DNA from 3 places in the Enterobacter cloacae complex sp. 385G4 genome. Region 3 is predicted to be linked to each of the others. Evidence: predicted binding sites of a transcription regulator. Region 3 holds the regulator's gene; each other region holds the start of a gene.
What was found. Region 3 encodes LexA, which represses DNA repair genes until DNA is damaged. Its sites were predicted from a motif close to TNCTGTATGTACATACAGNA; they were not measured.

Region 1 (10,838 bases), on a different contig from region 3:
CCCACCACGCCGATGTTACGCAGCTTTTCGCGTCCCATTTTAAGCATGGAGTCATTAATATCAGCCAGTACAACGCGACCGGTTTCGCCCACCAGACGGGAGAATTTCGCCGTCAGATCGCCCGTACCGCCAGCCAGATCGAGAACCGTTTGTCCACGACGCACACCGCTGCAGTCGATGGTGAAGCGCTTCCACAAGCGATGAATGCCGAACGACATCAAGTCATTCATCACATCGTACTTCGCCGCCACGGAATGAAATACGTGGGCCACCATGTCAGCTTTCTGCGCTTTGGCTACAGTCTGAAAGCCAAAGTGCGTCGTGTCTTGTGAATCGTCAACCATTTCAGAGCCTGCTAATCAGTCAAATGTTCGTGAAGTGTAACAGATTGGGCGCAATTGCCCTACGATTCAACCACCGCGAAAGAAACGCGCTGGCTGCTCGTCTGGCGATAAATCCGGCGCTAAATCGTTGTCCTGGCTGGGTGAATTTTGTTCATCCCCGCCCTCACGCAGTCGGAACTCTTCGTCCTGGGCTGTCGCCTGTTCGACCAATTCCGGATTAATCTCGCGTTTAACCTCCACTCCCAGGCTGCGGAATGCTTCAGCCTGCGCAAGCAGGTTGCTACGCCCGGAGGAGAGCTTTTTCATCGCCTGGCGGTAGTTATCCTGCGCACGATCCAGGCTTTGCCCGACGGAGGACATGTCGTCCACGAAGAGGCGCATTTTGTCGTACAGCTTGCTGGCGCGATCGGCAATCTGCTGGGCGTTACGGCTCTGGTGCTCATAGCGCCACAGGTTCGCAATGGTGCGTAAAGCCACCAGCAGCGTGGTGGGGCTGACCAGCATAATGTTATTTTTCAGCGCTTCGGTGATCAGTTCGGGCTGTCTGTCGAGCGCCAGCAAAAACGCGGGTTCGACCGGGATAAACATCAGCACGTAGTCCAGCGAGCGCAGCCCCGGCAGTTGCTGATAATCTTTTCTGCCCAGCAGGCGAATATGGTTACGCACGGAGGCAATGTGCTCCTGCAGCGCCGATTCGCGCGTATAGTCATCTTCAGCGTTGAAGTAACGCTCATAGGCCACCAGCGTCATTTTGGCGTCAATGACCACATCTTTGCCCTGCGGCAGACGCACAATCACATCTGGCTGCATTCGCGAGCGGGCATCGTTTTCGATACTCACCTGCGTTTCGTATTCATACCCTTCCCGCAGGCCAGAGGCCTCCAGCACGCGGGTGAGCACCACTTCCCCCCAGTTACCCTGGGTTTTGTTATCGCCTTTCAGCGCCCGCGTCAGGTTGACCGCTTCCTGCGCCATCTGGGCATTCAGCTGTTGAAGATTGCGGATCTCATGCGCCAGCGTGTGGCGTTCGCGGGCTTCCTGACCAAAGCTGTCCTGTACCTGACGGCGAAAGCCGTCCAGCTGTTCGCGCAGCGGCGTCAGCAGGCTGTTCAGGCTCTGGCGATTTTGCTCATCAACGCGGCGGTTGCTGTGCTCGAAAATGCGGTTGGCGAGGTTCTCGAACTGCTCGCTGAGGCGCTGCTCGCTGTTGATCATCTGGCGGATTTTGTCTTCGGCATGCAGCTGGGTGGATTCAAGGCGGGTAGTCACTTCGCGGAGATCGGCCTCCAGCGAGGTGTTGATATCACGCAGGTTACGCAGTTCGTTATTGAGCAGTTCACACTCGTCGCGCCAGTGGTCGCTTAGGGCAAGCTGCTGTTTTGCGGCGCTTAAATCGGCGACGATCTCTTCGCGTTCAGCCAACTGCTCGGCCTTCTGCTGTACATGCTGATAGCTGGATATCAGCCAGCCTATCGCCACGCCCGCCAGCGCAATTACCGCATAAATCAGGATTGATATATCCACAATGCCCCCTGCATCAACGTATTACCCGCACAAAATAAGATTGTGCTGTATAAACGTCCAGTTTGAAAGGGTTTTCCTGCGAGGCGCTACGCAAAAAATAAAGGCCGAACGCGTCGGCCTTTTATCTCAGAGAGGAGAACTAGATCAGGCGGCGAGCCGCTTCAACCACGATTTTCACCGCGTGACTTTCTGTCTGCTTCATGGTTTCGGCGTTCGGGATCTCCTGCTGGGTACGGTTGACGATAACGCCCGCCACCATACCGGCACGCAGACCCTGGCTTGCGCACATGGTCAGCAGCGTTGCGGATTCCATCTCGTAGTTCATCACGCCCATAGACTGCCACTCTTCCATTGAGCCTTTGAAGCGGCTCACCACGCGGCCTGAGAAGGTGTCGTAACGCTCCTGGCCCGGATAGAAGGTATCAGAAGAGGCAGTTACGCCCACGTGAGTGGTTGCGCCCACGGATTTCGCCGCTTCAACCAGCGCGGTGGTGCACTCGAAGTCAGCCACTGCCGGGAATTCCATCGGTGCAAAGTGCAGGCTTGCGCCGTCCAGACGCACGGAAGCGGTCGTCACCAGCACGTCGCCCACGTTAATGTGCGGCTGAATCGCGCCGGTGGTGCCGATACGCAGGAAAGTACGAATGCCCAGCTGCGCCAGCTCTTCCACGGCGATAGAGGTAGACGGGCCACCGATACCGGTAGAGCACACAATCACCGCTTTGCCATCCAGCTCTGCGCGCCAGGTGGTGAATTCACGATGGGCAGCCAGCTTGACCGGCTTATCCATCAGCGCGGCGATCTTTTCCACACGCTCTGGGTCGCCAGGGACGATAGCGAGCGTAGCCCCTTGTAAATCGTTTTTAGTGAGGCCGAGATGAAAAACATCAGACTTAGACATAGGTGACTCCTCTGTGGGTCGGTTAGTCAGAAGAAGTAAAACGGTACTTTACAGAAGCGGTAAGCATAATTTCGTGACGCATCTCACCATGAATGAAAATGATTGCATTGAATTTCCATCAAAAAGTGATTCACATCACATTAACAAGTTATATCGTCGGGTGCTGCACAAAAGATAGACCGTTTAAGGCACTGTGAGTTGTTAACCTGGTGTCTATATTTACCTTTGCGCTAACTCATTGGTACGGAGAATGCCATGACTGAAAAAACCGGATTTGCACCTGCTGCGGCTCCGCATGCTTCAACCGTCGTCTCAACCTCAGAAGAGGCCATTACGGCGGGCGAGACCTCTATTCCCTCGCAGGGAGAGAATATGCCTGCTTACCACGCCCGACCAAAATCGGCAGAAGGTCCGCTGCCCATTGTGATCGTGGTCCAGGAAATTTTCGGCGTTCACGAACACATTCGCGACCTCTGCCGCCGGCTGGCGCTGGAAGGCTATCTGGCCGTTGCGCCAGAGCTCTACTTCCGTCAGGGCGATCCGAACGATTACAGCGATATTCCCACCTTGCTCAGCAACCTGGTCAGCAAAGTCCCGGATGCGCAGGTGCTGGCCGATCTCGACCACGTCGCCAGTTGGGCGGCGCGCAACGGGGGCGATCCCCATCGTCTGCTGGTCACCGGTTTCTGCTGGGGCGGACGCATCAGTTGGCTGTATGCCGCGCATAACCCGCAGCTTAAAGCCGCCGTTGCCTGGTACGGCAAACTGGTGGGCGAAAAGACGCTGAACTCACCGAAGCATCCGGTTGATATCGCTACCGATCTCAATGCCCCGGTGTTAGGGCTATATGGTGGCCAGGATACCGGCATTCCGCTTGATACCGTCGAGACGATGCGCCACGCGCTGCGGGCGGCGAACGCGAAGGCCGAAATCGTGGTGTATCCCGATGCCGGACACGCGTTTAATGCCGATTATCGTCCGAGCTATCACGCGGAATCCGCGAAAGATGGCTGGCAGAGAATGCTGGCATGGTTTAGCCAGTACGGTGGGAAGAAAGCATAAAAAAAGCCCGGTGGCGACTGCGCCTTACCGGGCCTGCGCGTCATCAAGCCTGACGCAAATTCTGCGCCGCCTTCACCATGTTGGCGAGCGCCGCACGCGTCTCCGGCCAGCCGCGGGTTTTCAGGCCGCAGTCCGGGTTTACCCACAGGCGTTCCGCCGGGATGCGCTGAGCGGCTTTTTTAAGCAGCGCCTCAATCCACTCCACGCTCGGCACGTTCGGGGAGTGAATGTCGTACACGCCCGGCCCAATTTCGTTCGGGTAGTCGAACTCTTCAAACGACTCCAGCAGTTCCATGTCTGAACGCGAGGTCTCGATGGTGATCACGTCTGCATCCAGCGCGGCAATCGAATCCATGATGTCGTTAAATTCGCAGTAACACATATGGGTGTGGATCTGGGTGTCGTCCTTCGCCACTGCGGCGTTGATGCGGAACGCTTCCACGCCCCACTGCAGGTAAGCATCCCAGTCGCTGCGGCGCAGCGGCAAACCTTCGCGCAGCGCCGGTTCGTCAATCTGGATGATGCCAATCCCCGCCGCCTCCAGATCCGCCACTTCATCACGCAGCGCCAGGGCGATCTGTTTGGCGATGGTTTCACGGGTCACGTCTTCGCGCGGGAACGACCAGCAGAGGATGGTCACCGGGCCGGTCAGCATGCCTTTTACCGGCTTGTCGGTCAGGGACTGGGCGTACTTCGCCCACTCCACCGTGATCGGTTCCGGGCGGCTGACGTCGCCAATGACCACCGGCGGCTTCACGCAGCGGGAGCCGTAGCTCTGTACCCAGCCGTTCTGGGTAAAGACGAAGCCGTCCAGGTGCTCACCGAAATATTCCACCATGTCGTTACGCTCGGCTTCACCGTGCACCAGCACGTCCAGCCCGAGGCGTTCCTGCTCGATAATCGCCTGCTTGATGTGTTCCGCAATGCCGGTGCGGTAGTGATTCGCATCCAAATTGCCCTTTTTGAAGTCCAGACGCAGGCCGCGGATCTCGGTAGTTTGCGGGAATGAACCGATGGTCGTGGTCGGCCATGCGGGCAGGTTGAAGCGGGCGCGCTGGGCTTCGGCACGTACCTCGTACGGGCTCTGACGCTGGCTGTCCCCGGCGGTGATGGCCGCCAGACGTTTTTCTACCGCCGGGTTGTGCACGCGAGCCGAGTGACGACGCGCCTGAATCGGTGCGCTCCAGTCGGTAATCGCCGCCGTGTCGCCGCTGTTGAGCGCGTCGCGCAGCAGTGCCAGCTCTTCACATTTTTGCAGGGCGAAGGCAAACCAGCTTTTCACTTCAGGGTCGAGACGGGTCTCCACGCTCAGATCGATCGGACTGTGCAGCAGCGAGCATGATGATGCCACCCACAGCTCGCGTTTGCCGACGATGTCTTTAATTTGGGCGTATTTCTCGGTCAGATCGGCGCGCCAGACGTTACGGCCGTTGACCAGACCGGCGGAGAGCAACCACTCCTCAGGCAGGCGCTTGTGCAGCTCTGCGACATCGTCCTTACCGTGAACCAGGTCAACGTGCAGGCCCTGAACCGGCAGCGCGGTGATAGTGTCGAGGTTCGGCGTCACGCCCTCGAAATAGGTGGTCAGCAGCAGCTTCACCTGGCCGGTGAGCGCGTCATACGCCGGTTTGAAGGCATCGAGCCACTCCTGCGGCAGCTCCAGCACCAGCGCGGGTTCGTCGATTTGCACCCACTGAATGCCGCGCTTGCCCAGCTCAATCAGCACCTGCTTATAGACCGGCAGAATATCGTTCAGCAGGCTGAGGCGGTCAAATTGTTCGCCCTTCACTTTACCCAGCCACAGGTAGGTTACCGGCCCCAGCAATACGGGCTTCACCTGGTGGCCCAGCGCCAGTGCTTCATCCACTTCGTCCAGAAGCTGCGTCCAGGCCAGCGTAAACTGCTGACCTTTGACGAACTCCGGCACCATATAGTGATAGTTGGTGTTAAACCACTTGGTCATTTCCGCCGCTGCCGCTGGCTCACCCGTTGGCGCGCGGCCACGGCCGATGCGGAACAGGGTGTCGATATCCACCGATCCATCTTTGTTCTGATGACGAGCCGGCACGTTGCCCAGCAGCAGGCTGGTCGTCAGAACATGGTCGTACCAGGCGAAATCGCCCACAGGCAGCAGGTCAATACCCGCCTGTTTTTGCTGATCCCAGTGACGGGCGCGCAGCTCCCGCCCCACCGCCAGGAGTTCTTCACGGGTGGCGTTGCCCGCCCAGTAGCTTTCTTGCGCTTTTTTCAGCTCGCGACGCAGGCCAACGCGAGGAAAACCGAGAGTGTGAGTGCGGATTGTCATGGTATGCCCCTTGTGAAATTTGTTATTTAGACGTCCAGATGTTTACACATCTATAATTGGCAGGTACTGTATATTCCTCAAGCGCAAAATGTTCATGGCGGAGTGAAGGACTTTCATGATCGAGATTAAACACCTGAAAACGCTACAAGCGTTGCGGAACTGCGGTTCGCTCGCGGCGGCGGCGGCCACGCTGCACCAGACCCAGTCCGCCCTTTCTCACCAGTTCAGCGATCTGGAACAACGCCTCGGATTTCGTCTTTTTGTGCGTAAGAGCCAGCCTTTGCGCTTTACGCCGCAGGGTGAAATTCTTCTTCAACTGGCGAATCAGGTACTGCCGCAGATCGCCAGCGCGCTGCAGGCGTGTAACGAGCCGCAGCAGACCAAACTGCGGATCGCCATTGAGTGCCACAGCTGTATTCAGTGGCTGACCCCCGCGCTTGAGAACTTTCGCCAGAAGTGGCCGCAGGTGGAGATGGACTTTAAATCCGGCGTGACGTTCGACCCGCAGCCCTCGCTCCAGCAGGGCGAGCTGGATCTGGTGATGACGTCCGACATCCTGCCGCGCAGCGGCCTGCACTATTCGCCGATGTTTGATTTTGAGGTGCGTCTGGTGCTGGCGCCGGACCATCCGCTGGCGGCCAAAACGCGCATTACGCCGGAAGATCTGGCGACAGAAACGCTGCTGATTTACCCGGTTCAGCGCAGCCGCCTGGATATCTGGCGTCATTTTCTGCAGCCGGCAGGCATCAGCCCTCAACTGAAAAGCGTGGATAACACCCTGCTGCTGATCCAGATGGTGGCGGCCAGCATGGGTATCGCGGCGCTGCCGCACTGGGTGGTTGAGAGCTTTGAACGCCAGGGTCTGGTGGTCACCAAAACCCTGGGGGAAGGACTGTGGAGCCGGTTGTACGCCGCCGTGCGCGATGGCGAGCAGCGTCAGCCGGTTACGGAGGCGTTTATTCGCTCAGCGCGGAACCACGCGTGCGACCATCTTCCGTTTGTGCGGAGCGCGGAGCGACCCAGCGGCGATGGACCCACAGTGAAGCCAGGATCACCGCCCCCCCAATAAGGAAGCTCGGCCAGTGCGGCTGTTCCTGCCAGATGGCAAGGTTCACCAGCAGCCCCGCCGGGACGTGCACGTTGTTCATGATCCCCAGCGTACCGGCGTCTACCTGCGTAGCGCCGTAGTTCCACATAAAGTACCCCAGCCCCGACGCCACCACGCCCAGCCAGACCAGAACGCTCCACTGCACGGTGGTGGTCGGCAGCTTTTGCGGGTTGCCGAGCATAAACCACGCCGCCACCGCGACGATCGCCGCACCCATATAGAACCACGCAAACGCGTTGTGCTGCGGCATCGGGCGGGTTTCCATCAGGCGCTTGTAGCCCACCATACCAATGGCAAAGCTGATGTTGGCAAGCTGGACGAACATCAGCCCTGTCCAGAAGTGATCGCTAACTTTGTCGTAGCGAATGATCGCCGCGCCAATAACCGCCAGCGCGGCGCTTAGCAGATATCCCCAGCGCAGACGGCGCCTGCTGAGCAGGTCGTAGATCAGGGTGATATAGAGCGGCGTCAGCACGGTAAAGAGCAGGAATTCGGAGACGGACAGGTAGACGTAAGCCCGGAAGCTGAACAGATACATGATGCCAAGCTGCATCGCCCCCACCAGCATGTACAGCAGAATGGTTTTCAGCGATTGCCCGCGCGTGCGCAGGAACGGCAGAAACACCAGCGCCGCCAGCCCCACGCGCATTAGCACCGAGAAGTAGCTGTCGACCGAACCGGCAAGGTATTCGCCAATCAGGCTAAAGGAGAAGGCCCACAGGATAGTGGTGATAATGAGTAGCGCCACAATGCTTGTCTCTCAGAAAGAAGGACAGGCATTGTAGCGAACTCTTTAGTTGACAACTGAACAATAAACAACCGAATGAAGATTATTCAAGGAACAGTTTGCGCAGGTATTTCGGTACCGCGTTGTCTGCGTTGGTGCCGATGACCTCCAGCTCCGGATGCAGATCCTTCAGGCGCTGGTGCGCGTTTTCCATGATGCAGCCTTTGCCCGCCATAGAGAGCATCTCGGCGTCGTTCATGCCGTCGCCAAAGGCGATACAGTCTTTAAGCGCGAAGCCCAGACGTTTCGCAACCGCTTCGAGCGCGTGACCTTTGGAAACGCCGCCCGCCATCACTTCCAGACAGGTCAGGGTAGAGAAGCTCACGTTGACGCGATCGCCCCAGCGGGCGTTGATCGCCTGCTCAAGCGGCAGCAGCTCTTCGTGGCTGTCGCAGGTGAAGAACACCTTGCTGATCCCCTCTGGATCCAGCAGGCACGGCTCATACAGGGAGTAGTTGAATACCGCTTCCTTGAAGAAACGCATTTCATCCGGGCGGTGGCGGTTCATGAACCATTCGTCGTCACGGTATACGTTGGTGACGATAGCCGGATTGTTATGCACCACGCCGAAGAGATCGGCAGCAATATCGCGATCCAGGTTATGGGTGAAGATCAGGTTGCCGTCGGTATCATGCACGCGCGCACCGTTGGAGGTGATCATGTACGACTTGATCTCCAGATTATCGCGGATCTGCCCCACGTCCACGTGGTGGCGGCCGGTAGCGAACACAAAGTTCACGCCACGGGCGGTCAGAAGCTTTAAGGTCTCTTTCGCATAAGGCGACAGGGTGTGGTCGGGGGAAAGCAGCGTGCCATCTAAATCAGATGCAACAACCTGGTACATAGGAAAATTTAACCTCAATAGAAAATCAGTTATGCCGGTCGAAAAACTCGACGATGGCGTTAAGCGCGACTGAGCGCATAGCGTCCTTTTCAAAAAGGATCTCATGGTACGCGCCGTTGATGACCAGCGGTTTACCCCCTTCACAAGGGTGACCGGCGGCAGCGCGCAGTTCACAATAGCGGTCATGCATGCGGTTATCCACCACACGCTCTTCCTCCGCCTGAATCAGAAGCGTCGGCGTGTCATCATCGCCTACGCCTGCCAGCACCTGCTCACCGGCCAGAATACCCTCACGCACCCAGTGCCAGGTCGGGCCGCCGACGCGCAAGCGCGGTTCATCGGCATAAAAGCGCAGGTTGCGGCGATAGCGCTGCCGACTGTGGGTTAAGACGTTGATGGCGAACGGCAATGCGCGCCAGCGTCCGGTTCCGATGGCATAGCCTTCACGAATGCGCTGATGGCCCTCAGCCCAGTCGAGAAGATGGCGCACCATCCAGTCGGGAAAACGAATGACAATACCGTACATCGGCGCGGTGAGCGCAATGGCGTCGCACTGGTGCTCATACCGCTGCAAAAACAGCGTCGAAATGGCGCCGCCCATGGAGTGCGCAAGGATGTACCGCTTGCGCCAGGGGCCGGGCTGAACTTCCTGCTGCCAGAACGCGGCAAAATCGTCGACATAATCGCTGAAGTGATCCACATGTCCGCGGTGCGTATCCGGCAGCATGCGCCCGGACAGCCCCTGTCCACGGTGGTCGATGATCAGCACGTCAAACCCCATGTTGACCAGGTCGTAGGCCAGTTCGGCATATTTAACGTAGCTTTCGATACGCCCGGGGCAGACCACGATCACCCGGTCATTTTTTTCATTGCGGAAGCGAACGAAGCGCACCGGGATGCCACCGACGCCCGTAAACTCGTCTTCCTCACGCTGCCGCCAGAAATCGGTCAGCGGCCCCATTGAGAAAGCAGCAAACGCGTTTTCTCGTGTTTCCCAGTCCTTTTTCTGCTGAAACATTGGGTTTCCACTCACGTAATCCAGGGAATATCGTTTTTTTTCGTCACTGGTCACAAAATGACTCAACAATAGCGTATTGTGGCATAAAAATAGACGGTTCGGGAGCTTCAAATGACCTTCGAGTGGTGGTTCGCCTACCTGCTGACATCAATCATCCTTAGCCTTTCACCCGGCTCTGGCGCCATTAACACTATGACCACCTCCATCAACCACGGCTATCGCGGTGCGGCGGCGTCCATTGCCGGTTTACAGACCGGGCTCGGCATTCATATTGTGCTGGTGGGGATTGGTCTGGGGACGCTGTTCTCTCGTTCGGTGCTGGCCTTTGAGGTACTGAAATGGGCCGGTGCGGCGTATCTGATTTGGCTCGGTATCCAGCAGTGGCGCGCGGCAGGCTCGATTGACCTGAATACGCTCTCCAGGACGCAAACGCGCGGCCATCTGTTTAAGCGCGCGGTGTTCGTGAACCTGACGAACCCGAAAAGCATTGTGTTCCTCGCCGCCCTTTTCCCACAGTTTATCGTGCCACATCAGCCTCAGGTCATGCAGTACGTGGTGCTGGGCGCGACCACCATTATTGTCGATATCATCGTGATGATTGGTTACGCGACGCTGGCGCAGCGGATAGCGGCGTGGATCAAAGGGCCTAAGCAGATGAAGGCCCTGAATAAAGTCTTTGGTTCGCTGTTTATGCTGGTTGGCGCGCTGCTTGCGTCAGCGCGTCATGCTTAGCGAGAGATGATGAGATGAATGCCGAAGCCGGCGAACAGCGCGCCGGCGAAGCCGTCGATCCACTTCGCGATGCGCTGATAGCCGCGGCGCATCGCCGGTAAGGCGAACAGGCTGGCAACAATAGTGAACCAGGCGAACGTCTCAACAACGATCAGCAGGAAGATCCCCCAGCGCGCGCCTGCGCCGACGCTGTCACCCACAAACAGCGAGAAC
Region 2 (10,838 bases), on a different contig from region 3:
TTTTGGTGTTACCTGCCCCGCGCAGCGCGCCGCTGCCAATCAACGCGATGGCCGCCGCCGGATAGCTTAAGACGGTCATTTCGAGATAGGTCAGCGCCAGGTCTTTGACCTCGTTCGTGGCTTCCCCGGCGACAAAATCGATAATATCTTTACCGAAATAGTGGATCACCGCCGCCAGAACAATCGAAAAGAGGGTCATGATCATCAGCGACTGACGTGCAGCCTCGCGCGCGCGTTTGGGATCCAGCTTGCCGAGACTAAAGGCCACCACAACCGTCGTCCCGAGATCGATGGCGGCAAAGAATGACATCACCACCATGTTAAAGCTGTCTGCCAGCCCGACCCCCGCCATCGCCTCTTTCCCCAGCCAGCTTACCAGGAAGGTGCTCAGCACTCCCATCAGCAGAACGCAGGTATTTTCCAGAAAAATAGGCACGGCAAGAGGGGTGATTTCACGCCAGAACAGAACACGATAGCTTTTACGTTTTGCGTACCATGGCGTGCGCACGATCGCCTGGCGCAGAGGGGCAGTGACGTTCAAAATGGACCTTAGCGAGAATAGTTGAAACTCCATTTCAAATGATGGGGGAGAAATGCTAATCCTGCAAAGTATTTTCCTGAAAAAGATGTGTGTATTTACAACAAACTGACGACAGAATCGGCAATCAATCGATTTTACCTAAGATCAGGTTTGACAAAAGTTTTTTCGCCGCTAAGATAAGCCTCCACAACGATTCCTCTGTAGTTCAGTCGGTAGAACGGCGGACTGTTAATCCGTATGTCACTGGTTCGAGTCCAGTCAGAGGAGCCAAATTTGAAAAGCCTGCTTTTGAAGCAGGCTTTTTGCTTTTCTGCGTCGGGTAGAATTGTCGGCTGGTGGCCGCGCATGACCCGACCTACAAATCAGCGGACCGTTGATTGTCAAATAAAAAAGCTCCCTGACACCAGAGAGCCTTTTTCACAATTCGCTGCGATTATTCGCTTTTAGCTTCGGCGTTTTTGATTTCGCCCATCACTTTCAGCTTTTTGGAGATGTCGCGACGCTCTTTGGACAGCTCGGCATTTTTGATGATGTAATCATCAACGCGGTCTTCATAGTCGCTCTTCATGCTGGCGATGATGCCCTGAATAGCTTCAACGCTCATGCCCGGCTTGATGTAGTCGCTCAGGTTGTCGAGCAGCAGAACACGTTTCTGGTTGTCACGGATCTTCTTCTCAACGTCCTGGATTTCACGCTGCAGTTTGTTTTTGCGGCGGAACAGGCGGACGAATTCCAGAACATCCTGGAACGAAGGCTTGATAGTTTCCATTTTTTACACCCCTGATAATGTGAGATTCGGATTCGTTAAAGCAACCGCTGTAACAATAACCTTACTGACAGCGGCTGCGAATGACAATGGCTATATCGTTTAAAGCTATCATAACCCCAATTGCTGCTGAATCGAAGCAGCAGGCGTCACATCCGCGTTTTATTTGCGCAGCGCCCGACAAATCAGGTGCGATAGCAGCTCAAGCTGTCGCGCCAGCTCCAGGCTCAGCCAGACATAGCCGTGAATGGGCGTTTCCGCCACGTTATCGCCCTGCCGCTCGTTGATTAACTGCTTCAGTTCCGCCACGATTTCATTGAGCCGCTCGCTGTTCGCCAGCACGGGCTGCGGGTTGCCTTCATAGAGCGCATGGGCGATGGTCAGCAGGGTCTGATGCGTCATCATCTGCGTCTCTTTGAGGGTCTGGGCGTTAAGCATCAACAGATGGCTGGGACGCGTGGCCCAGTGCGCGTTGATTTGCAGTTCAAGCATACACACCAGATTGCGGCTGACCGTCTGGATAGCTTCGAAAATCGCTTTCTGAATATGGGTCTCTTTACTGGCTGGTACTATCAGGCCGCGCATTTTGACCACGTCGTTGAGGATGGTTTGCAGATGCTTTTCCAGCCGGGGACGCTCAACCAGATTCGGTGAAAACCCCGCCTGGTAGACGCGGTTAAACGCCGTGACGTAGTTAGCCATCTGGATACGCCAGTGCAGAAAAGCCCGCTGCGGCCAGATGCCGGTAAACAGCATGGCGAGCAGCGAGCCCAGAATAACGTCCCCGCTTCGCCACATCGCCGTGGTCATATCCCCTGCTGGCGCGCCGACCACGACCGCGAGAGTGATACCAATCAGCAGCGCCTGATAAGGCCGTTTGCCCAGCGCCAGCCAGCCGCACAGGAACATGGCGGCACCGCACCATGCCAGCATCACTGGAAATGAGATGAGCTCAAGCTTCAGGGCAATCAGCCCCAGGGCAGAGCCAAGCACGGTACCACCTATTCGCTCGAAGGCGCGCGGGACAACGTTTCCCCAAAATGAGATTGGCCCCATCACCACCACCAGCGTGATCAGCGGCCACGTTCCTTCCGGTATATCCAGCAACCTGACCAGTACAAAGGTCAACACGAACGCCAGCGCGATGCGACACCCGTGCACCACGCGGTAATGTTTATATAAGCGAATTTCAAAAGGGGTTAATGATTTGTCGGGACGCACACCCGCTCTCCAGCAACACGGCAAATCACAATTGTACTGTGTTTTCAGCCGGGCGGATCGCTCCCGGCTGAAAAACCCTTCATTGAGCAGGCTTAAACCGTTTTGTGCTCTACCGCGATAAACATTTCAATATCCCAGTAGCCGTCCGCGTTGCCATCATTGAGATAGCGCTCAAAGCAGGGCTTAAGCACCATCTGATATTTATTATCCTGCAGCAGGGAATTAAAGAACTGATACCACGGGGTTGCAAAGTCGTAGTTTTCCACGCGCGCCGTCGCCACGGCATAATCACCGGCCGCGATTTCGGTCATCATCACCCCTTCGCTGTTTTCCGGGATGACGAAATCATCCGGTACGGTAACGGCCGTATCGCAGCGCAGTTTTTCTGCCGGAACCTCATCGGGGTTATCGTAATAGACCGCCACCCACTCCAGCGGCTCAATGTGACGCCCGTCTACCCACATGACCAGCTGTTCAAAGCCCTGCTTGACCGTTTTTTCCCACGGCCCAACAAGATGAAAACCCGCAATCTTACGTTTCTGTTGCTGCTTGATGCTGTAGTCCATGCTGCCTCCGATTAGCACTGTATATTTATACACTATAAAGCAGGATTTCTATTATCGGCAAACGAGGAGTGTTTATTATGTGAGCAGACTCGCAACCCTGCCAGTCTGCCCATCAGCGGTTAAAGCGTGTGGTGAAGATAATCGCTCAGGCGTGAGAATACGCCTCCCTTATCAACGGCTTCCAGAGTGACCAGAGGCCAGTGCGCCACGACTTTGTCGCGGTCATAGAGCTGGATCTCCCCGACCCGCTGATGCGCGGCAATCGGTGCTTCCAGCTCTTTTTTATCCAGCACGTATTTGGCTTTGATGTTCGGTACTTCCGCTTTCGGCAGGGCCAGCCAGAAGTCCTGGTCGGTGCCCAGTTTCACCTGTTCTTTATCGCCGTACCAGATACGCTCTGTTCCCACTTTTTTACCGTTATGCAGGATCTGCACCGTATCGAAGTTCTGTTGTCCCCAGTGCAGTAGCTTACGCGCCTGGTCCTCGCGCCCTTTCGGGCTGTCCGCTCCCATCACCACCGCAATCAAACGACGCTGACCGTCCACCGCGGAGGCAATAAGGTTAAAGCCTGCTCCTGAGGTATGCCCCGTTTTCAGGCCGTCCACGTTCATGGTTTTATCCCACAGCAGGCCGTTACGGTTTTGCTGGGTGATGCCGTTCCAGGTGAGACTCTTTTCGCTGTACATATGATAAAACTCTGGCTCACCGTGAATGATGGCCCGGGAGAGCACGGCCAGGTCATAGGCCGAGCTGTGCTGGCCCGGCGCGTCCAGACCGTGGACGGTTTCAAAGTGCGTATCACGCATGTTCAGCTTCTGCACGTAGTCGTTCATCATCTTCACAAACTGCGGCTGCCCGCCAGCCACGTGATCGGCCAGCGCCACGCAGGCATCGTTGCCGGAATCGACAATCAGACCGCGGCTTAAGTCACGCACGGTGACGCGATCGCCCTCTTTCAGGAACATCAGCGACGAACCGTCAAAAACCGGGTTGCCCTTTGCCCATGCGTCACGCCCTACGGTGACGATGTCATCCGGGGTAATGCGGTGGCTATCAATGGCCCGATCCACCACATAACCCGTCATCAGCTTGGTGAGGCTCGCCGGGTTACGTTGCTGATGTTCGTTGCCCGCCGTTAAAATTTGACCAGTCGTGTAATCCATCAGCACCCAGGAGCCAGCCTGGATGGCCGGAGGCTGCGGCGAAAAATCCAGTGGTTCGGCCGCAAAAGCAGATGAGACACTCGAAGCGAGTAAAGAAACAGCAATAAACAGACGGCGTTTCAACGGTATATCCTCAGGTCATTAAAAATCGATGACCTTTTTACGGGAGTTCTGATGTCGTTACCTGGCTTAATTGCAAAAAAATGTGACAGAACGCAGGTTTTACGCGGAAGCGGTCTCGCAAATTTGCGCCGCGGCGGCGCTTTTTATTCGGTCTGACCCGCACGATCGTTTACCATAGTGACGTCATTTTTTAACAGGATGGTATTACTGGTGTCTGACTCTGCCGCTCGCCCGACTTTTTTATTCCACGACTACGAAACCTTTGGCACGCATCCGGCGCTGGACCGACCGGCGCAGTTTGCCGCCATCCGTACCGATGACGAATTCAACATCATCGGCGAGCCTGAGGTCTTTTACTGCAAGCCAGCGGATGATTACCTGCCGCAGCCCGGCGCGGTGATGGTCACCGGGATCACCCCGCAGGAAGCGCGGGAAAAAGGCGTTAACGAGGCAGAGTTCGCCCGCCGCATCCACGATCTGTTTACCGTGCCTAATACCTGCGTGGTCGGTTACAACAACATCCGCTTCGATGATGAAGTGACGCGCAATATCTTCTATCGCAACTTCTACGATCCGTACGCCTGGAGCTGGCAGAACCGCAATTCACGCTGGGATCTGCTCGACATCATGCGCGCCTGTTATGCCCTGCGCCCTGAAGGCATTAACTGGCCGGAAAATGAGGAAGGGCTGACCAGCTTCCGGCTGGAACACCTGACGCGCGCCAACGGCATCGAGCACAGCAATGCCCACGATGCGATGGCAGACGTTTATGCCACCATTGCCATGGCGAAGCTGGTGAAAACCGCACAGCCCCGGCTGTTTGAATATCTGCTGAGCCACCGAAGCAAGCAGAAGCTCATGACCCTTATCGACGTACCGCAGATGAAGCCCCTGGTGCATATCTCCGGCATGTTTGGCGCCTGGCGCGGCAATACCAGCTGGGTTGCGCCGCTGGCGTGGCACCCGGATAACCGTAATGCGGTTATCATGGTGGACCTGGCGGGCGATATTTCGCCGCTGCTGGAGCTTGACAGCGATACCCTGCGCGAACGGCTTTACACCCCGAAAAATGAACTCGGGGATCTGCCTGCGGTGCCGGTTAAGCTGGTGCATATCAATAAATGTCCGGTGCTGGCGCAGGCGAACACGCTGCGTCCGGAAGATGCCGACAGGCTGGGCATTAACCGTCAACACTGCCTGGATAACCTGAAAGTGCTTCGCGATAACCCGCAGGTGCGCGAGAAAGTGGTCGCCATCTTTGCCGAGGCGGAGCCGTTTGTGCCGTCCGAAAACGTGGATGCCCAGCTCTACAACGGCTTCTTCAGCGATGCCGACCGTGCAGCCATGAATATTGTTCTGCAAACCGAGCCGCGTAACTTACCTGCGCTGGACATCACCTTCGCCGATAAGCGCATCGAAAAGCTGATGTTTAACTACCGGGCGCGCAATTATCCCGGCACGCTGGATGAAGCAGAACAGGCGCGCTGGCTGCAACACCGTCGAAACGTGTTTACGCCAGAGTATCTGCAGCATTACGCGCAGGAGCTTGAGTCGTTATACAACCAGTATGAAGGCAACGCAGAAAAACAGATCCTGTTAAAAGCCCTGTTCCAGTACGCGCAAGAGATAGTCTGAAGTGAGATATAAAAAAACCGGAGACAAGGGTCTCCGGTTTTTTTTTGATACGTTAAGACTTAAGCAACGTCTTCGTACTGAGGAACCGGGTTACGGAAGCTCTTCGTAACGCAGGCCAGGTAAACCAGGCCGATACCTGCCCAAATCAGGCCAAGCACCATCGAGCTCTCTTCCAGGTTAACCCACAGCGCGCCCACGGTCAGGGCACCGCACATCGGCAGGAACAGATACTGGAAGTGATCTTTCAGCGTCTTGTTACGCTTTTCACGGATCCAGAACTGAGAGATAACCGACAGGTTAACAAAGGTGAACGCCACCAGCGCACCGAAGTTAATCAGCGCCGTTGCCATCACCAGATCAAAGTTAATCGCCAGAAGCGCGATCGCACCGACAAGGATAATGTTCATCGCCGGGGTACGCCAGGTTGGATGTACGTAGCCGAAGAAGCTTTTCGGGAATACGCCATCACGACCCATTACGTACATCAGACGCGCAACGCCTGCATGCGCGGCCATACCGGACGCCAGTACGGTGATGGTGGAGAAGATCAGCGCGCCGACCTGGAACGCTTTACCCGCCACATAGAGCATGATTTCCGGCTGAGACGCATCCGGATCCTTGAAGCGCGAGATATCCGGGAAGTACAGCTGCAGGAAATAGGTCGAGAAAATAAAGATCAGACCGCCAATCAGCGCCGTCAGGAAGATGGCACGCGGGATCACGCGCTCTGCATCCTTCGTTTCCTCAGACAGGTTGCTAATCCCGTCGAAACCGGTAAAGGAGAAGCACAGAATCGTCGCCCCGGTAATCATCGGGATCACATGCGCATCACCAGACCAGAACGGTTTGCTGCTCGCCAGGGTGCCCGCGCCTTCGCCGTGGAATACGCCATAGATCACCATGCCAAGAATCACGGCAATCAGGACAACCTGAAGCACAACGATAACGGAGTTAAAGTTGGCAACGGACTTGATGCTGCGCAGGTTAAAGGCCGTCATAAAGGCTACCAGCGCCACGACGAAGATCCACGAGGGAATCGATGGCACCAGCGCTTCAAAATAGATTTTTGCCAGCAGAATGTTGATCATCGGCGCGAACAGGTAGTCGAGCAGCGAAGACCAGCCCACCATAAAGCCAACCGTCGGGCTGATGGATTTCTGGGCATAGGTGTAGGCGGAACCTGCAGACGGATAGCGACGCACCAGTTTACCGTAGCTCAGCGCGGTAAAGAGGATCGCAATCAGCGCAAAGCCGTAAGCCGTCGGCACATGACCGTCAGTGAGGCCCGATACGATACCGAATGTATCGAACAGCGTCATCGGTTGCATATAGGCAAGGCCCATCATAACAACCGGAATCAACGTAAGCGTTTTACGTAATTCCACGCGAGAGGTGTTTGGAGTTGCGTTATGCGACATAGTTATTCTCCTTTACGGTGATAACCGCCACGTAAGCGAAAAATTGCCCCATTTCTTTCTTCCTCAGCGACAACAACTGTCGGATTTTAGTAAATATCTATCCGGTACGAAGCCCGGCCTCTTGGTTTTTAGTTTCGTTTCGTACATGCAAAAAAAAATAACCGACGCCTTTTATATCGTCGATTATTCATTTGGTTGCAGCGGCGGCATTTTGCCCCACATCGGATACAAAAGGCAATACTTTGCAACGCACCGGGTCATTTTCTTTTTTCTAACTGGCTGATTTCTCGGCGCTCCCCTGAGAGTAAACTGCAGCGATAGCACTATTTGCTAAAATTTCGTCCCGCCACCAGGCGCTGGCCAGCCCGGCGGTTTGTTCATTCCAGCCGACCCACACCGATTCGTTACTGCTTTGCGCAAGCACCTGTTTTTCAACAAGCGCACCGCTATCAATAAAGCGCTGCGCCAGATAGCGCGGCAAATAGCCGCAGCCCAGGCCGCTAATTTGCAGCTCCAGCTTGGTTTTAAAGTCAAAAACGGTAATGGCCTCCTGCTCATCCAGCAGCTGCGAGGAAACCGCACATTCGGGGCGCGAGCTGTCCCCGACTACTATCGCGCGGTACCCCTTAATAACGCGACGGTTAAGAGGATCAGGCTCCTGAGCCAGCGGATGATGGGGCGCCACGGCAAATACCTGCTCCAGCACGCCCAGGCGGGCAAAACCAAAGTCACTCAACTGGGGAGGCTCGTGCAGGGCACCGACAAAAATGTCCGCCCTGCCCTGGGTTAAGGCATCCCAGGAGCCGCCCAGCACGCCGTTGATGAAAATCAGCCGGGTGACGCTGTGATGCTGATAAAACGCTTCAATGAGCGGCGTCAGTAGAGAAAACGGAAAGGTATCATCCACGCCAATCACCAGCTCATTCTCCCATCCCTGATGGAGCTTAACGGCCTGCTTTTCCAGCTCGCGAACGGTATGAAGAACGTCACGGCCTTTTTCCAGCAGCATCTGCCCGGTGCGGGTAAACCGCGCGCGGTGCCCGGAGCGATCGAGGATCTGTATGTTAAGATCGCTTTCCAGTTTTTGAACGGTGTAGCTCAGGGCCGAAGGGGTTTTGTAAAGCTTTGCCGAGGCAGCCGCAAAGCTCCCCTCTTTTTCCAGTGCATCCAGAATAATAAGAACATCCAGCAGCGGTTTCATGCTCGCCCCCTTCTGGTGTGCGATTGTCTCCGCTGCGGGGCTTATTCCATGGGCATCACCAGCGGATCGGGATACTGATACTCCAACCCCAGCTCATGGCAAATGCGATTGCCATCAACAATTTTGCCTTTACTTTCGTTCTTTGCCTCACCAAAAACCGGCGGAGCCAACCCAAGCTGGCGTGCCATGAGCGGGTAAAACGTGCTGCGCGCCGGATGAGACGGTGCACATATATTATAGATGTGTCCGCCTTTTGGAGCCTGTAAGAGTAGCCCAATCGCGCCAATAACATCTTCAAGATGCACAAGATTCACGCCATGCTGACCGTCTGGTGCCGTCTTACCGGCAAAGAAGCGCCCCGGATGACGCCCCGGGCCAACCAGCCCCGCCAGACGAACGATATCGACCTGCGTGCCGGGAAGGTTATGCAGCCAGTCTTCCAGCTCTTTCAGAACCTGACCGCTCGCGGTTACGGGACGGCGCTCGGAACTCTCTTTCACCACGCCCTCAGCATCGCCATAAACCGACGTCGAGCTGGTAAAAATAATGCGCGGGACGTGATGCGCCAGCGCGCTGTCGACAATCTCCTGCATCGCCTGCAGGTAGAATGATTCGCCCGGGCCACTGCGCCGTGCGGGTAGCGTAATCACCAGCGCATCTACGTTCATCAGCGTGTCCAGATCGTCCGCATCACACACCAGCTCCGGCTCCAGACGCAGTTCAACGCCATCAATACCGCACATGCGCGCCGCTTCGACCCCATCCCGGGTGGTCTTGCTCCCGGTCACCTGCCAGCCTTTCGCGGCTAATGACATCGCCAGCGGCATTCCCAGCCATCCTAAACCGACAATCGCGACCTTTTTCATGCGTATTCTCCTGACTCTCACTCGTCTTTCATAAGGCTACGCCAGCCCGGCAGAACACACAATTCATAGCATCAATATGAAATGAATTAATGATCAAAAAAAGCCCTTGCAATATGTCGTACAACTGGTTTAGGTTAAAAGACATCAAATGAATAAGCATTCATCGAGAATTTATATGACACGCGTTCAATTTAAACACCACCATCATCACCATCATCCTGACTAGTCTTTCAGGCGATGTGTGCTGGAAGACGTTTGGATCTTCCAGTGGTGCATGAACGCATGAAAAAGCCCCCGGAAGATCTTCTTCCGGGGGCTTTTTTTTGGACCAAATTCAGACAGGTTAAAACAGGTTAACGAGGAATAAAGAATGTTAGATAACTCACGTTTACGCATAGCTATTCAAAAATCAGGCCGTTTGAGTGACGATTCACGCGAACTGTTGGCCCGCTGCGGGATTAAAATCAACCTGCACACCCAGCGCCTGATTGCTCTGGCTGAAAACATGCCCATCGACATTCTGCGCGTGCGTGATGACGATATTCCCGGCCTTGTGATGGACGGCGTCGTTGACCTCGGCATCATCGGTGAAAACGTGCTGGAAGAAGAGCTGCTGACCCGCCGCGCGCAGGGTGAAGACCCGCGTTACTTCACCCTGCGTCGTCTGGACTTCGGCGGCTGCCGCCTGTCGCTGGCCACGCCGGTTGATGAAGCGTGGGACGGCCCGGCCGCGCTGAACGGCAAACGTATCGCCACCTCTTACCCTCACCTGTTGAAGCGTTATCTTGACCAGAAAGGCGTGCAGTTTAAATCCTGCCTGCTGAACGGCTCCGTTGAAGTGGCACCGCGTGCGGGTCTGGCGGACGCCATCTGTGACCTCGTCTCGACCGGCGCGACGCTGGAAGCGAACGGTCTGCGCGAAGTGGAAGTCATCTACCGCTCTAAAGCGTGCCTGATTCAGCGCGACGGCGAGATGGCCGACGCCAAACAGCAGCTGATCGACAAGCTGCTGACCCGTATTCAGGGCGTGATTCAGGCGCGTGAGTCCAAATACATCATGATGCACGCCCCAACCGAGCGTCTGGATGAAGTGATTGCCCTGCTGCCGGGCGCTGAGCGCCCAACCATCCTGCCGCTGGCGGGCGATCAGCAGCGCGTGGCGATGCACATGGTGAGCAGCGAAACCCTGTTCTGGGAAACCATGGAAAAACTGAAGGCGCTGGGCGCAAGCTCCATCCTGGTGCTGCCAATTGAGAAGATGATGGAGTAATGGCCATGAGCTTTAACACAATCATCGACTGGAATACCTGTAGCGACGCACAGCAGCGTGAGCTGCTG
Region 3 (10,838 bases):
CTTGGCGACATTGTGGAAATCGAAAGCCACTTCGATTACTACCGCCCGGTGGCGGAAACCCAGCCCGGCCTGCCGCAGGACGGCTCGTTCTATGGTCTGGGCGTACACACCATGGACCAGATCATCTCCCTGTTTGGCCGCCCGGACCACGTGGCTTACGACATTCGCAGCCTGCGCAATAAAGCCAACCCGGACGATACCTTCGAGGCGCAGCTGTTCTACGGCGACCTTAAGGCTATCGTTAAAACCAGTCACCTGGTGAAAATCGACTACCCGAAATTTATCGTTCACGGTACCAAAGGTTCGTTCATTAAGTACGGCATTGACCAGCAGGAGACCAGCCTGAAGGCCAACATCATGCCAGGCGAACCGGGCTTTGCGGCGGACGATTCCGTGGGCGTGCTGGAGTATGTGAACGATGAGGGCGTAACGGTCAAAGAAGAGCTGAAACCGGAAACCGGCGACTATGGCCGCGTCTACGATGCACTGTATGAAACCCTCACCAGCGGCGCGCCGAATTACGTCAAGGAATCTGACGTTCTGACCAACCTTGAAATCCTTGAACGGGCCTTCGAGCAGGCTTCTCCTGCCACGGTAACCCTCGCGAAATAAGCAAAAACGGCTCCTCTGGGCTTGTTCATAATTTTTGAACAGAGGAGTCAATTTTCACCCTCTATGATCCCCGACCGTTTGAGTCCACACTTACTCCATCGAAACGAACTGAGGGTGAAAACAATGATCTACTTACGCAAAGCAAACGAACGCGGTCACGCAAATCATGGCTGGCTGGACTCATGGCATTCATTCTCGTTTGCCGACTACTACGACCCGAACTTCATGGGCTTCTCCGCGCTGCGCGTGATTAACGACGACGTAATTGATGCAGGCCAGGGCTTCGGTACCCACCCGCACAAAGACATGGAAATCCTGACCTACGTGCTGGAAGGGGCGGTTGAGCACCAGGACAGCATGGGCAACAAAGAGCAGGTGCCGGCGGGCGAGTTCCAGATTATGAGCGCGGGTACCGGGGTGCGTCACTCTGAGTACAACCCGAGCAAAACGGAAAAACTGCACCTGTATCAAATCTGGATCATTCCAGAAGAGACCGGCATCACGCCACGCTACGAGCAGCGCCGCTTCGACGCGAAACAGGGCAAACAGCTGGTGCTGTCCCCGGACGCGCGTGAAGGTTCCCTGAAAGTGCATCAGGATATGGAGTTGTACCGCTGGGCGTTGGCGAAAGACGAACAGTCCGTGCACCAGATTGCCGCCAACCGCCGCGTCTGGATCCAGGTGGTGAAAGGGGAAGTGTCTATCAACGGCACCAAAGCCACCACCGCCGATGGTCTGGCCGTCTGGGATGAGCAGGCGCTCTCCGTGCACGCCGACAGCGAAAGCGAAATCCTGCTGTTTGACCTGCCTCCGGTCTAAATAATTTCTCAACCTTCCCTTTAAACGGGGAAGGTTGAGCTTTGTCCGTGATAAACTGAGCAAATCTCTCACTTCAAGATTTCTCAGGACGATGAAAAAGAAACGCCCCGTACTTCAGGATGTCGCCGATCGCGTCGGTGTGACCAAAATGACGGTCAGCCGTTTTTTACGTAACCCGGAACAGGTTTCCGTGGCGTTGCGTGGCAAGATTGCCGCCGCCCTTGATGAACTGGGTTATATTCCCAACCGCGCACCCGATATTCTCTCCAATGCGACCAGCCGTGCGGTGGGCGTTCTGCTTCCTTCCCTGACCAACCAGGTTTTCGCTGAAGTTCTGCGCGGCATTGAAAGCGTTACCGATGCGTTTGGCTATCAGACCATGCTCGCCCACTACGGGTACAAGCCGGAACTGGAAGAGGAACGTCTTGAATCAATGCTTTCCTGGAACATTGACGGCCTGATTTTAACCGAACGTACCCACACTGCCCGCACGCTCAAAATGATTGAAGTCGCCGGTATTCCGGTGGTGGAACTCATGGACAGCCAGTCGCCATGCCTCGACATCGCCGTTGGGTTCGATAACTTTGAAGCGGCTCGTCAGATGACAGCGGCGATCATCGCCCGCGGTCATCGTCATATTGCCTATCTGGGTGCGCGTCTTGATGAACGTACTATCATCAAACAGAAGGGATACGAGCAGGCGATGCTCGACGCAAATTTAACCCCGTACAGCGTGATGGTTGAGCAGTCCTCATCTTACACCTCGGGTATTGAGCTGATGCGTCAGGCACGACGCGAGTATCCGCAACTGGACGGTATTTTCTGTACCAACGATGACCTTGCGGTCGGTGCAGCGTTCGAATGCCAGCGTCTGGGGTTGAAGATCCCTGAGGATATGGCGATTGCCGGCTTCCACGGCCACGATATTGGTCAGGTGATGGAGCCGCGTCTGGCGAGCGTTCTGACACCGCGTGAACGCATGGGCCGCATTGGCGCAGAACGCCTGCTGGCGCGCATTCGTGGAGAGACGGTTACCCCTAAAATGTTAGATTTAGGTTTCACCTTGTCACCGGGTGGATCTATTTGAACTGACAAATTTGAAGTAGCTCACACTTATTCACTTCGCGCACGTTTGGATATTGCTTCTCTTTTGCCCCGGCAGGACAATGTTACCGATAACTGTTACCCGTAACAATTGACTGAGGGACACCCTTTGAGCACGACTAATCACGATCACCACGTTTACGTCCTGATGGGCGTGTCCGGTAGCGGTAAATCTGCCGTGGCGAGCGAAGTGGCGCATCAACTTCAGGCTGCGTTTCTTGATGGTGACTTCCTCCATCCGCGCAGCAACATCATGAAAATGGCCTCCGGCGAACCGCTGAACGATGACGACCGCAAACCGTGGTTGCAGGCGCTGAATGACGCCGCGTTCGCGATGCAGCGCACCAACAAAGTTTCCCTGATCGTCTGCTCCGCGCTGAAAAAAAACTACCGCGACCTGCTGCGCGACGGCAATCCGAACCTCTCGTTCATCTACCTGAAAGGCGATTTCGGGGTGATTGAAAGCCGTCTGAAAGCGCGTAAAGGCCACTTCTTTAAAACCCAGATGCTGGTGACGCAGTTCGAAGCGCTTCAGGAGCCGGGTGAAGATGAAAAAGACGTCTTAGTGGTTGATATCGATCAGCCGCTGGAAGGTGTTGTAGCCAGCACCATCGAGGTCATTAACAAAAGGCAGTAAGTTTTGAGTACATTAACGCTAGTTTTGACAGCAGTGGGTTCGGTATTGCTGCTGCTGTTTTTAGTGATGAAGGCGCGTATGCACGCCTTCGTTGCTTTGATGGTGGTTTCTATTGGTGCAGGTCTCTTTTCCGGTATGCCGCTCGACAAGATCGCCGCGACGATGGAAAAAGGGATGGGAGGCACGCTGGGCTTCCTGGCGATTGTGGTCGCGCTGGGCGCGATGTTTGGCAAGATTCTGCATGAGACGGGCGCGGTCGACCAGATTGCCGTCAAAATGCTCAAATCCTTCGGGCACAGCCGCGCGCACTACGCGATTGGCCTGGCCGGTCTGATTTGCGCACTGCCGCTGTTCTTCGAAGTGGCGGTGGTGCTGCTCATCAGCGTCGCCTTCTCCATGGCGCGCCATACCGGCACTAACCTCGTGAAGCTGGTCATTCCGCTGTTTGCGGGCGTGGCGGCGGCTGCGGCGTTTCTGCTGCCAGGGCCGGCGCCGATGCTGCTGGCCTCCCAGATGCACGCCGATTTTGGCTGGATGATCCTGATTGGCCTGTGTGCGGCCATCCCGGGGATGATTATCGCCGGGCCGCTGTGGGGCAATTTCATCAGCCGCTACGTCGAGTTGCACATCCCGGACGACATCTCCGAGCCGCACCTGGGCGAAGGCAAAATGCCGTCATTCGGCTTTAGCCTTTCTTTGATCCTGCTCCCGCTGGTGCTGGTGGGTCTGAAAACCATTGCCGCGCGCTTTGTGCCGGTCGGTTCTACCGCGTACGAATGGTTTGAGTTCATCGGTCACCCGTTTACGGCGATTCTGGTGGCGTGTCTGGTGGCGATTTACGGCCTGGCGATGCGCCAGGGTATGCCGAAAGACCGCGTGATGGAGATCTGTGGTGCCGCGCTGCAGCCTGCGGGTATTATCCTGCTGGTGATCGGTGCCGGCGGCGTGTTCAAACAGGTGCTGGTGGATTCCGGCGTGGGCCCGGCTCTGGGTGAAGCACTGACCGGAATGGGCCTGCCGATTGCGGTAACCTGCTTCGTGCTGGCTGCGGCGGTGCGTATCATTCAGGGTTCCGCCACCGTGGCGTGCTTAACCGCCGTGGGTCTGGTGATGCCGGTGATTGAACAGCTCAACTACTCCGGTGCCCAGATGGCCGCGCTGTCTATCTGCATCGCGGGCGGGTCAATTGTGGTCTCTCACGTTAACGACGCTGGCTTCTGGCTGTTCGGCAAGTTTACTGGCGCCACCGAAGCGCAAACCCTGAAAACCTGGACGCTGATGGAAACCATCCTCGGCACCACCGGGGCCATTGTCGGGATGATTGCCTTTACGCTGCTGAGCTGAATGCGGTGATTTAACAAGGCTCAAAACTAAGGCCCGGTAGCGTTAGCGCTTACCGGGCCTTTTTTATTATCCAGGGCATCAGGCCGGGCCATAACCCGGCATTGTGTTACTCGCCCTGCGTGGCGCTCTCAATCGTCAAGCGCACATCCGAGGTAATCAGTTCAGCCAGCATCTGGTAAACCTTCAGCGTCTCTTCCGGCTCGGCATCGCCCGTATCGCTGATGAAGCCTTCGTCACGCAGCGTCAGCACCAGCGAGCTGAAGACCGCTTTGTCGAAGAATTCCGGGGCGTTAATGCCGTGCAGAACGGACAGGCGCTGCGCCAGCGTCCGGCTCTCTTTCTCCAGCGTGCCGCGGTTGATGGACGGGTTCGCGCTCAGCAGCCAGAACGTAATGGCGTAGCGCTGCAGCGTTTCGCGCGCACCGGCCGCCAGCAGTTGCAGGGTACGGGAGCGTGACGGATTGATGTGCAGCTCGTCGTTCGCAACGGTGATCAGCCCCTGACGGCGCAGCTCTTCCGTCAGTTTATCCAGCTCAACGGCCAGCTCTTCCTTGCTCCAGCGCAGGAATAGCTCCGCTTTAAGCATCGGGTAGAGCGTCTCAACGTGGCGCAACAGCTCCTGACGTGAAATACGGCGATGCTGGGTGATAATGGCCGCCATGAGCGACGGCAGCATTAGCATATGAGCGATGTTGTTGCGGTAGTACGTCATCAGTACGGCCTGCTCGCGCGGCAGAATGATGATATCGCCGATCGTATCTTTCTCGACTTCGAACTTATTCATCTGCAGCGCGTGATCGATAAGCTCGCTGGCGGTAGCAGAAGGGGCTGTCGAATCAACCGAGTACGGCACGTTGCGCATCATGTCCAGATAGCAGTCCAGCTGCTCCGTGAGCTGTTCACGGGTCAGGGAACGCTGACGTGAAGCAAGCAGCGCCGTACAGCACAGGTTCATCGCATTGGCCGCACCGGCGTTGTTAATGCGCACCATCAGCTCGGACGCGATACCGTTCACCGTTGGCGTCAGCCAGGCCGGACGCACCGCTTCGATAGGATCGATAGACTCGCGCCAATCCGGAACATGATGGTTCAGATACGTCATCAGCGGCATCGGCTCGCCAAAGTTTACGTAGCCCTGACCCAGGTTGCGTAACTTGCTCAGGCCGCGCAGCATCTGCGGCAGGCTCTCTTTCTCTTTGGTCGCGCCGCGCAGTTCTTTGGCGTACGTGCCCACTTCCATCACGTGCTCATAGCCAATGTAAATTGGCACAAGCGTGATTGGACGCGTACCGCCGCGCAGCATCGCCTGAATGGTCATCGACAGCGTGCCGGTCTTCGGATCGAGCAGACGACCGGTACGGGAGCGCCCGCCCTCCACGAAGTACTCTACGGAGTAGCCGCGGCTGAACAGCTCGCCGAGATACTCGCGGAACACGGTGGAGTAGAGCTTGTTGCCCTTGAAGGTACGACGAATAAAGAACGCACCCAGGCGGCGGAAAATCGGGCCTGCTGGCCAGAAGTTCAGGTTAATACCGGCGGCAATGTGCGGCGGTACCAGTCCCTGGTGATAGAGCACGTAGGAGAGAAGCAGGTAGTCCATGTGGCTGCGGTGGCAGGGGACATAGACAATCTCATGACCATCGTGCGCCAGCTGACGTACACGCTCAGCGTTATGCACGTTGATGCCCTGATACAGGCGGTTCCAGGTAAAGCCGAGAATACGATCGGACAGGCGAATCATCTCGTAGGAGAAGTTCGCGGCAATCTCTTCCATCAGCGCAATGGCATTCTGCTGGGCTTTCTCATGGGAAATTTTCTTGCTGCGCGCTTCGTCTTCAACGGCGCGGGCGATCGCTTTGGAGGCCAGCAGCTTGTTGAACAGGTCCTGACGCGCCGGAAGACGTGGCCCTACGGCCGCCAGGCGCTGACGGGCGAAGTGCATACGCGCCACGCGCGCCAGTTTTTGCGCGATGATCTTGTCAGTGCCGTGCTCGTCCGCCATTCGGCGAAGGGAGACGGAAGGGGAGAAGCGCACAAAGCTGTCGCGTCCCAGCCAGGAGACCGCGAAGAACTTCTGAATGCCGTTAAGCATGCGCAGCGGCGGGTTCTCTTCGCCTTTTTCGCGGCCCGGACGGCGACCAAACATCACCGATACCGGCACCATCTGCACATCCAGGTCAGGATTGCTGCGGTGCAGGTCGAGATAGTCGTGGAACAGCTTGATGGACTCTTCTTTCGGTGTGTAATAGGTAAACACGCGCGGCCCGCCGTGAATGAACACGTAGCGCGGCAGCAAAGTGCCGTCAACTTCCAGTGGTTCAAGCGGATCGGGTAAATCATGCGCCAGACACTGGGCACGGAGCGTTAGCAGGTCTGCCTTAGAGTTATAAGGCAAAACGTACATAATAGGGCGCGACGTATCGAGCCCCAGTTCCAGCGCGGGTTCTGCTGGGATAGACTTGCTTTTTACCAGTATGCTTAATGGTAAATTAAGTAATTTGTAGTAAATTCGTGGCCAGCCGGACATAAACGATGTAAAGCCTCTGGTTAATAATGCAATTGCGGCGCAAGGATAACAGAAAGCGCGCAAAATTTCTGTTGTTACCCGTCATACTTCAGGCGGCAGCGAAACGCGCTGCAGCTCCTGTTACTGACGCTCTTTTTTAAAAAAGGTTCTTTTAATGGCCAATAATACCACTGGGTTGACGCGTATCATCAAAGCCGCCGGCTATTCATGGAAAGGTTTCCGTGCCGCGTGGGTCAATGAAGCTGCTTTTCGCCAGGAAGGTGTCGCCGCTATCGTCGCGGTTATCATCGCCTGTTTCCTTGATGTAGATGCCATTACCCGCGTGCTTCTCATCGGTTCCGTACTTCTGGTGATGATAGTGGAAATTCTCAATAGCGCTATTGAGGCCGTGGTCGATCGAATCGGCTCTGATTTTCACGAGCTCTCTGGCCGCGCGAAAGATATGGGCTCCGCCGCTGTCCTGCTGGCGATTATCACCGCAGCCATTACCTGGGTCACGCTGCTTTGGTCACATTTCCGATGATGCTCGAGGAATAATTAAGTCCCTGGTTTTTTGTGCAGTTTTTGGTTCCAAAATCGCCTTTGACTGTATATACTCACAGCATAACTGTATATACACCCAGGGGGCGGAATGAAAGCATTAACGACCAGGCAGCAAGAGGTGTTTGATCTCATTCGGGATCATATCGGCCAGACGGGTATGCCACCCACGCGTGCGGAAATCGCGCAGCGTCTGGGTTTCCGTTCTCCGAATGCTGCCGAGGAACACCTGAAAGCGCTGGCGCGTAAGGGTGTGATTGAGATTGTGTCAGGCGCGTCGCGTGGTATCCGCCTGCTGGTGGAAGAAGAGACGGGCATTCCGCTGATAGGCCGCGTTGCCGCAGGTGAACCGCTGCTGGCACAACAGCATATTGAAGGTCACTACCAGGTCGATCCTGGTATGTTCAAGCCGAGCGCTGATTTTCTGCTGCGCGTTAGCGGGATGTCGATGAAAGACATCGGCATTCTTGATGGCGACCTTCTGGCCGTTCACAAAACGCAGGATGTGCGAAACGGCCAGGTGGTGGTTGCGCGCATTGATGACGAAGTGACCGTTAAGCGCCTGAAAAAACAGGGTAACACCGTTCAGCTGTTGCCCGAAAACAACGAGTTCACCCCGATTGTGGTCGACCTCCGCGAACAGAGCTTCTCTATTGAAGGTCTGGCTGTTGGCGTGATTCGTAACGGCGAATGGCTGTAATCTCTTCCTGACAGGCTACGCTTCCGCTGTAGCCTGCTTCATTTACCCTTCCCGGTATCTCTCATGTCACTGCTGACGGCATCTGATAAGGCATTGTGGCGTCTTGCCCTGCCGATGATTTTCTCCAATATCACCGTGCCCTTGCTGGGTCTGGTCGATACGGCCGTTATTGGTCATCTCGATTCCCCTGTTTATCTTGGCGGCGTGGCGATTGGCGCGACGGCAACCAGCTTCCTGTTTATGCTGCTGCTCTTTTTGCGTATGAGTACTACCGGGCTCACGGCACAGGCGTATGGTGCGAAAGATCCGTTACGTCTGGCGCGTGCGCTGGTGCAGCCGCTGATCCTGGCGCTTGGCGCGGGGGCGCTCATTGTTTTACTGCGCACGCCCCTGATAGACCTTGCGCTCCATGTCGTTGGTGGCAGCGAGGCGGTACTGGAGCAGGCGCGTCGCTTCCTGGAAATCCGCTGGCTCAGCGCGCCCGCTTCGCTGGCAAACCTGGTTCTGCTGGGGTGGTTACTGGGTGTGCAATACGCCCGTGCGCCAGTGATTTTGCTGGTCGTGGGAAACCTTCTCAACATTGTGCTCGATCTCTGGCTGGTGATGGGCCTGCATATGGACGTGCGCGGGGCGGCACTGGCGACGGCGATTGCCGAATACGGAACCTTACTCATTGGGCTGTGGATGGTCTGGCGCGTGCTGGCCCTGCGCGGGATATCCCTCGTAATGCTGAAAACCGCATGGCGCGGCAATATCCGTAAACTGCTGGCGCTCAACCGTGACATCATGCTGCGCTCGCTTCTGCTACAACTCTGTTTTGGCGCATTGACGGTTTTTGGTGCCCGTCTTGGGCCTGAGATCGTCGCGGTGAATGCGGTCCTGATGACATTGCTGACGTTTACCGCCTACGCGCTGGACGGCTTCGCCTACGCCGTTGAGGCGCATTCCGGGCAGGCGTACGGCGCGCGGGAAAGTGGCCAGCTTAGGGATGTCTGGCGGGCAGCCTGTCGACAAGCGGGACTGGTCGCGCTGACGTTTGCACTGATTTATGCCTGTTTTGGCCGTCACATTATTGCATTACTCACTTCGATCCCGGCTTTACGCGAACTGGCGGACCACTACATCGTCTGGCAGGTGATCTTGCCGGTGGGGGGAGTGTGGTGTTATCTGCTGGACGGCATGTTTATCGGTGCGACGCGCGGAGCGGAAATGCGCAACAGTATGGCGGTTGCGGCGGCGGGGTTTGGTTTGACGCTGCTGACGCTTCCGTGGCTGGGTAATCACGGTTTGTGGCTGGCGCTTGCGGTCTTTCTCTCCCTGCGCGGCCTCTCGCTTGCCTTTATCTGGCATCGCCACTGGCAAAATAATACCTGGCTTCCTTCCCGTCACGATATATCGTGACGGTTAAAGATTCCGAATATGAAATCAACTGCCGAATCCTCAACTACAATTATTATCACGTCCAGCAGAAAAGAACGTAACGGACGTTACGACCCGACGCTTAACTAAGAGGACACGATGATGAATAAAGACGAAATCGGCGGCAACTGGAAGCAGTTCAAAGGTAAAGCGAAAGAACAGTGGGGTAAGCTGACTGATGACGATATGACCGTCATTGAAGGCAAGCGCGATCAGCTTGTCGGTAAAATTCAGGAACGTTACGGCTACGCGAAAGATCAGGCGGAAAACGAAGTCAAAGACTGGGAAACCCGTAACGACTACCGCTGGTAGCGCTGAATGACCCACACAGGCGGCTCTAAGCCGCCTTTTTTTTGTCCTTAACGCGGCTTTTTCTTCACCAGAATAGTGTGGTCGTGCTGACACGCATCCTGATGCCGACAGGCTTCCACCTCAACGCATGCAGAACACAGCCCGTGCGCTTCAATCACGTTATGACGCAGGGCAAAACCCATTTTTGCCGCCAGCGTGTGCATAATGTCCTCTACGCCTTCCGCTCCCTCTTCTTTCACTACGCCGCAACGATCGCAGATAAACATGGCCGATGTATGCGTTGGCTGATCGAAAAGATGGCACAGGACATAGCTGTTTGTGGATTCGACTTTATGCACAAACCCTTGTTCCAGCAGGAAATCCAGCGCGCGATACACCGTGGGCGGTTTAGCCTGCGGCTCGCTTTCGCGAAGCAGGTCGAGCAGATCGTAGGCGCTGATCGCCCCCTGTTGCAGGCTCATCAGGCGCAAGACTTCAAGGCGCTGCGGGGTCAGGCGCACATTGCGTTGCGCGCACAGCTTTTCGGCCTGCGCTAACAGCTCTTTTGTGGACTTATCCATTTAGCACCTCGGATGTTCTGGGAAATAAAACCCTCACTTTATCATGTTCTGGCAAAAACACCGATATCCGCCAGGCTGTGCTATACCTGACGCATCGCAAACCGGGAATGTAACCATGAAAAAACCAGACTGTATCAAGCACTGGCGCGACGTAGAAGGGCCAGATGACGCCACCTACCCCGACAGTAACGAGCTTTTTTCCATTGGATCGCCGCTGGCGCGCAGCCTGGGCCTCAGGCGTATAGGCATTCATCATGAACGTTT

Region 1: the regulator LexA is predicted to act here: its motif matches at 6,201-6,220, upstream of metR (HTH-type transcriptional regulator MetR).
Region 2: the regulator LexA is predicted to act here: its motif matches at 3,110-3,129, upstream of sbmC (DNA gyrase inhibitor SbmC).

What each region holds. Positions count from the first base shown of each region.
Region 1 is NZ_JBXWDD010000013.1:15,966-26,803, forward strand. Features, by position in the region: gene ubiE (bifunctional demethylmenaquinone methyltransferase/2-methoxy-6-polyprenyl-1,4-benzoquinol methylase UbiE) at 1-344, opposite strand, end outside; gene rmuC (DNA recombination protein RmuC) at 411-1,868, opposite strand; gene udp (uridine phosphorylase) at 2,008-2,769, opposite strand; gene AC2FAJ_RS21375 (dienelactone hydrolase family protein) at 3,025-3,831, shown strand; gene metE (5-methyltetrahydropteroyltriglutamate--homocysteine S-methyltransferase) at 3,875-6,136, opposite strand; gene metR (HTH-type transcriptional regulator MetR) at 6,252-7,205, shown strand; gene AC2FAJ_RS21390 (carboxylate/amino acid/amine transporter) at 7,093-7,992, opposite strand; gene yigL (sugar/pyridoxal phosphate phosphatase YigL) at 8,075-8,875, opposite strand; gene pldB (lysophospholipase L2) at 8,901-9,893, opposite strand; gene rhtB (homoserine/homoserine lactone efflux protein) at 10,005-10,625, shown strand; gene rhtC (threonine export protein RhtC) at 10,622-10,838, opposite strand, start outside.
Region 2 is NZ_JBXWDD010000001.1:1,299,457-1,310,294, forward strand. Features, by position in the region: gene emmdR (multidrug efflux MATE transporter EmmdR) at 1-574, opposite strand, end outside; tRNA gene AC2FAJ_RS06440 (tRNA-Asn) at 736-811, shown strand; gene AC2FAJ_RS06445 (DUF496 family protein) at 975-1,310, opposite strand; gene AC2FAJ_RS06450 (FUSC family protein) at 1,470-2,528, opposite strand; gene sbmC (DNA gyrase inhibitor SbmC) at 2,621-3,094, opposite strand; gene dacD (serine-type D-Ala-D-Ala carboxypeptidase DacD) at 3,214-4,380, opposite strand; gene sbcB (exodeoxyribonuclease I) at 4,579-6,015, shown strand; gene plaP (putrescine/proton symporter PlaP) at 6,075-7,433, opposite strand; gene yoeI (membrane protein YoeI) at 7,423-7,485, opposite strand; gene AC2FAJ_RS06480 (LysR substrate-binding domain-containing protein) at 7,705-8,634, opposite strand; gene AC2FAJ_RS06485 (SDR family oxidoreductase) at 8,676-9,500, opposite strand; gene hisL (his operon leader peptide) at 9,676-9,726, shown strand; His leader region at 9,702-9,825, shown strand; gene hisG (ATP phosphoribosyltransferase) at 9,871-10,770, shown strand; gene hisD (histidinol dehydrogenase) at 10,776-10,838, shown strand, end outside.
Region 3 is NZ_JBXWDD010000009.1:64,021-74,858, reverse strand. Features, by position in the region: gene AC2FAJ_RS19470 (oxidoreductase) at 1-612, shown strand, start outside; gene AC2FAJ_RS19465 (pirin family protein) at 736-1,431, shown strand; gene gntR (gluconate operon transcriptional repressor GntR) at 1,523-2,518, shown strand; gene gntK (gluconokinase) at 2,645-3,172, shown strand; gene gntU (gluconate transporter) at 3,176-4,516, shown strand; gene plsB (glycerol-3-phosphate 1-O-acyltransferase PlsB) at 4,623-7,043, opposite strand; gene AC2FAJ_RS19440 (diacylglycerol kinase) at 7,198-7,566, shown strand; gene lexA (transcriptional repressor LexA) at 7,675-8,283, shown strand; gene dinF (MATE family efflux transporter DinF) at 8,347-9,684, shown strand; partial or broken gene AC2FAJ_RS19425 (hypothetical protein) at 9,681-9,755, shown strand; gene AC2FAJ_RS19420 (CsbD family protein) at 9,805-10,014, shown strand; gene zur (zinc uptake transcriptional repressor Zur) at 10,062-10,574, opposite strand; gene AC2FAJ_RS19410 (cupin domain-containing protein) at 10,690-10,838, shown strand, end outside.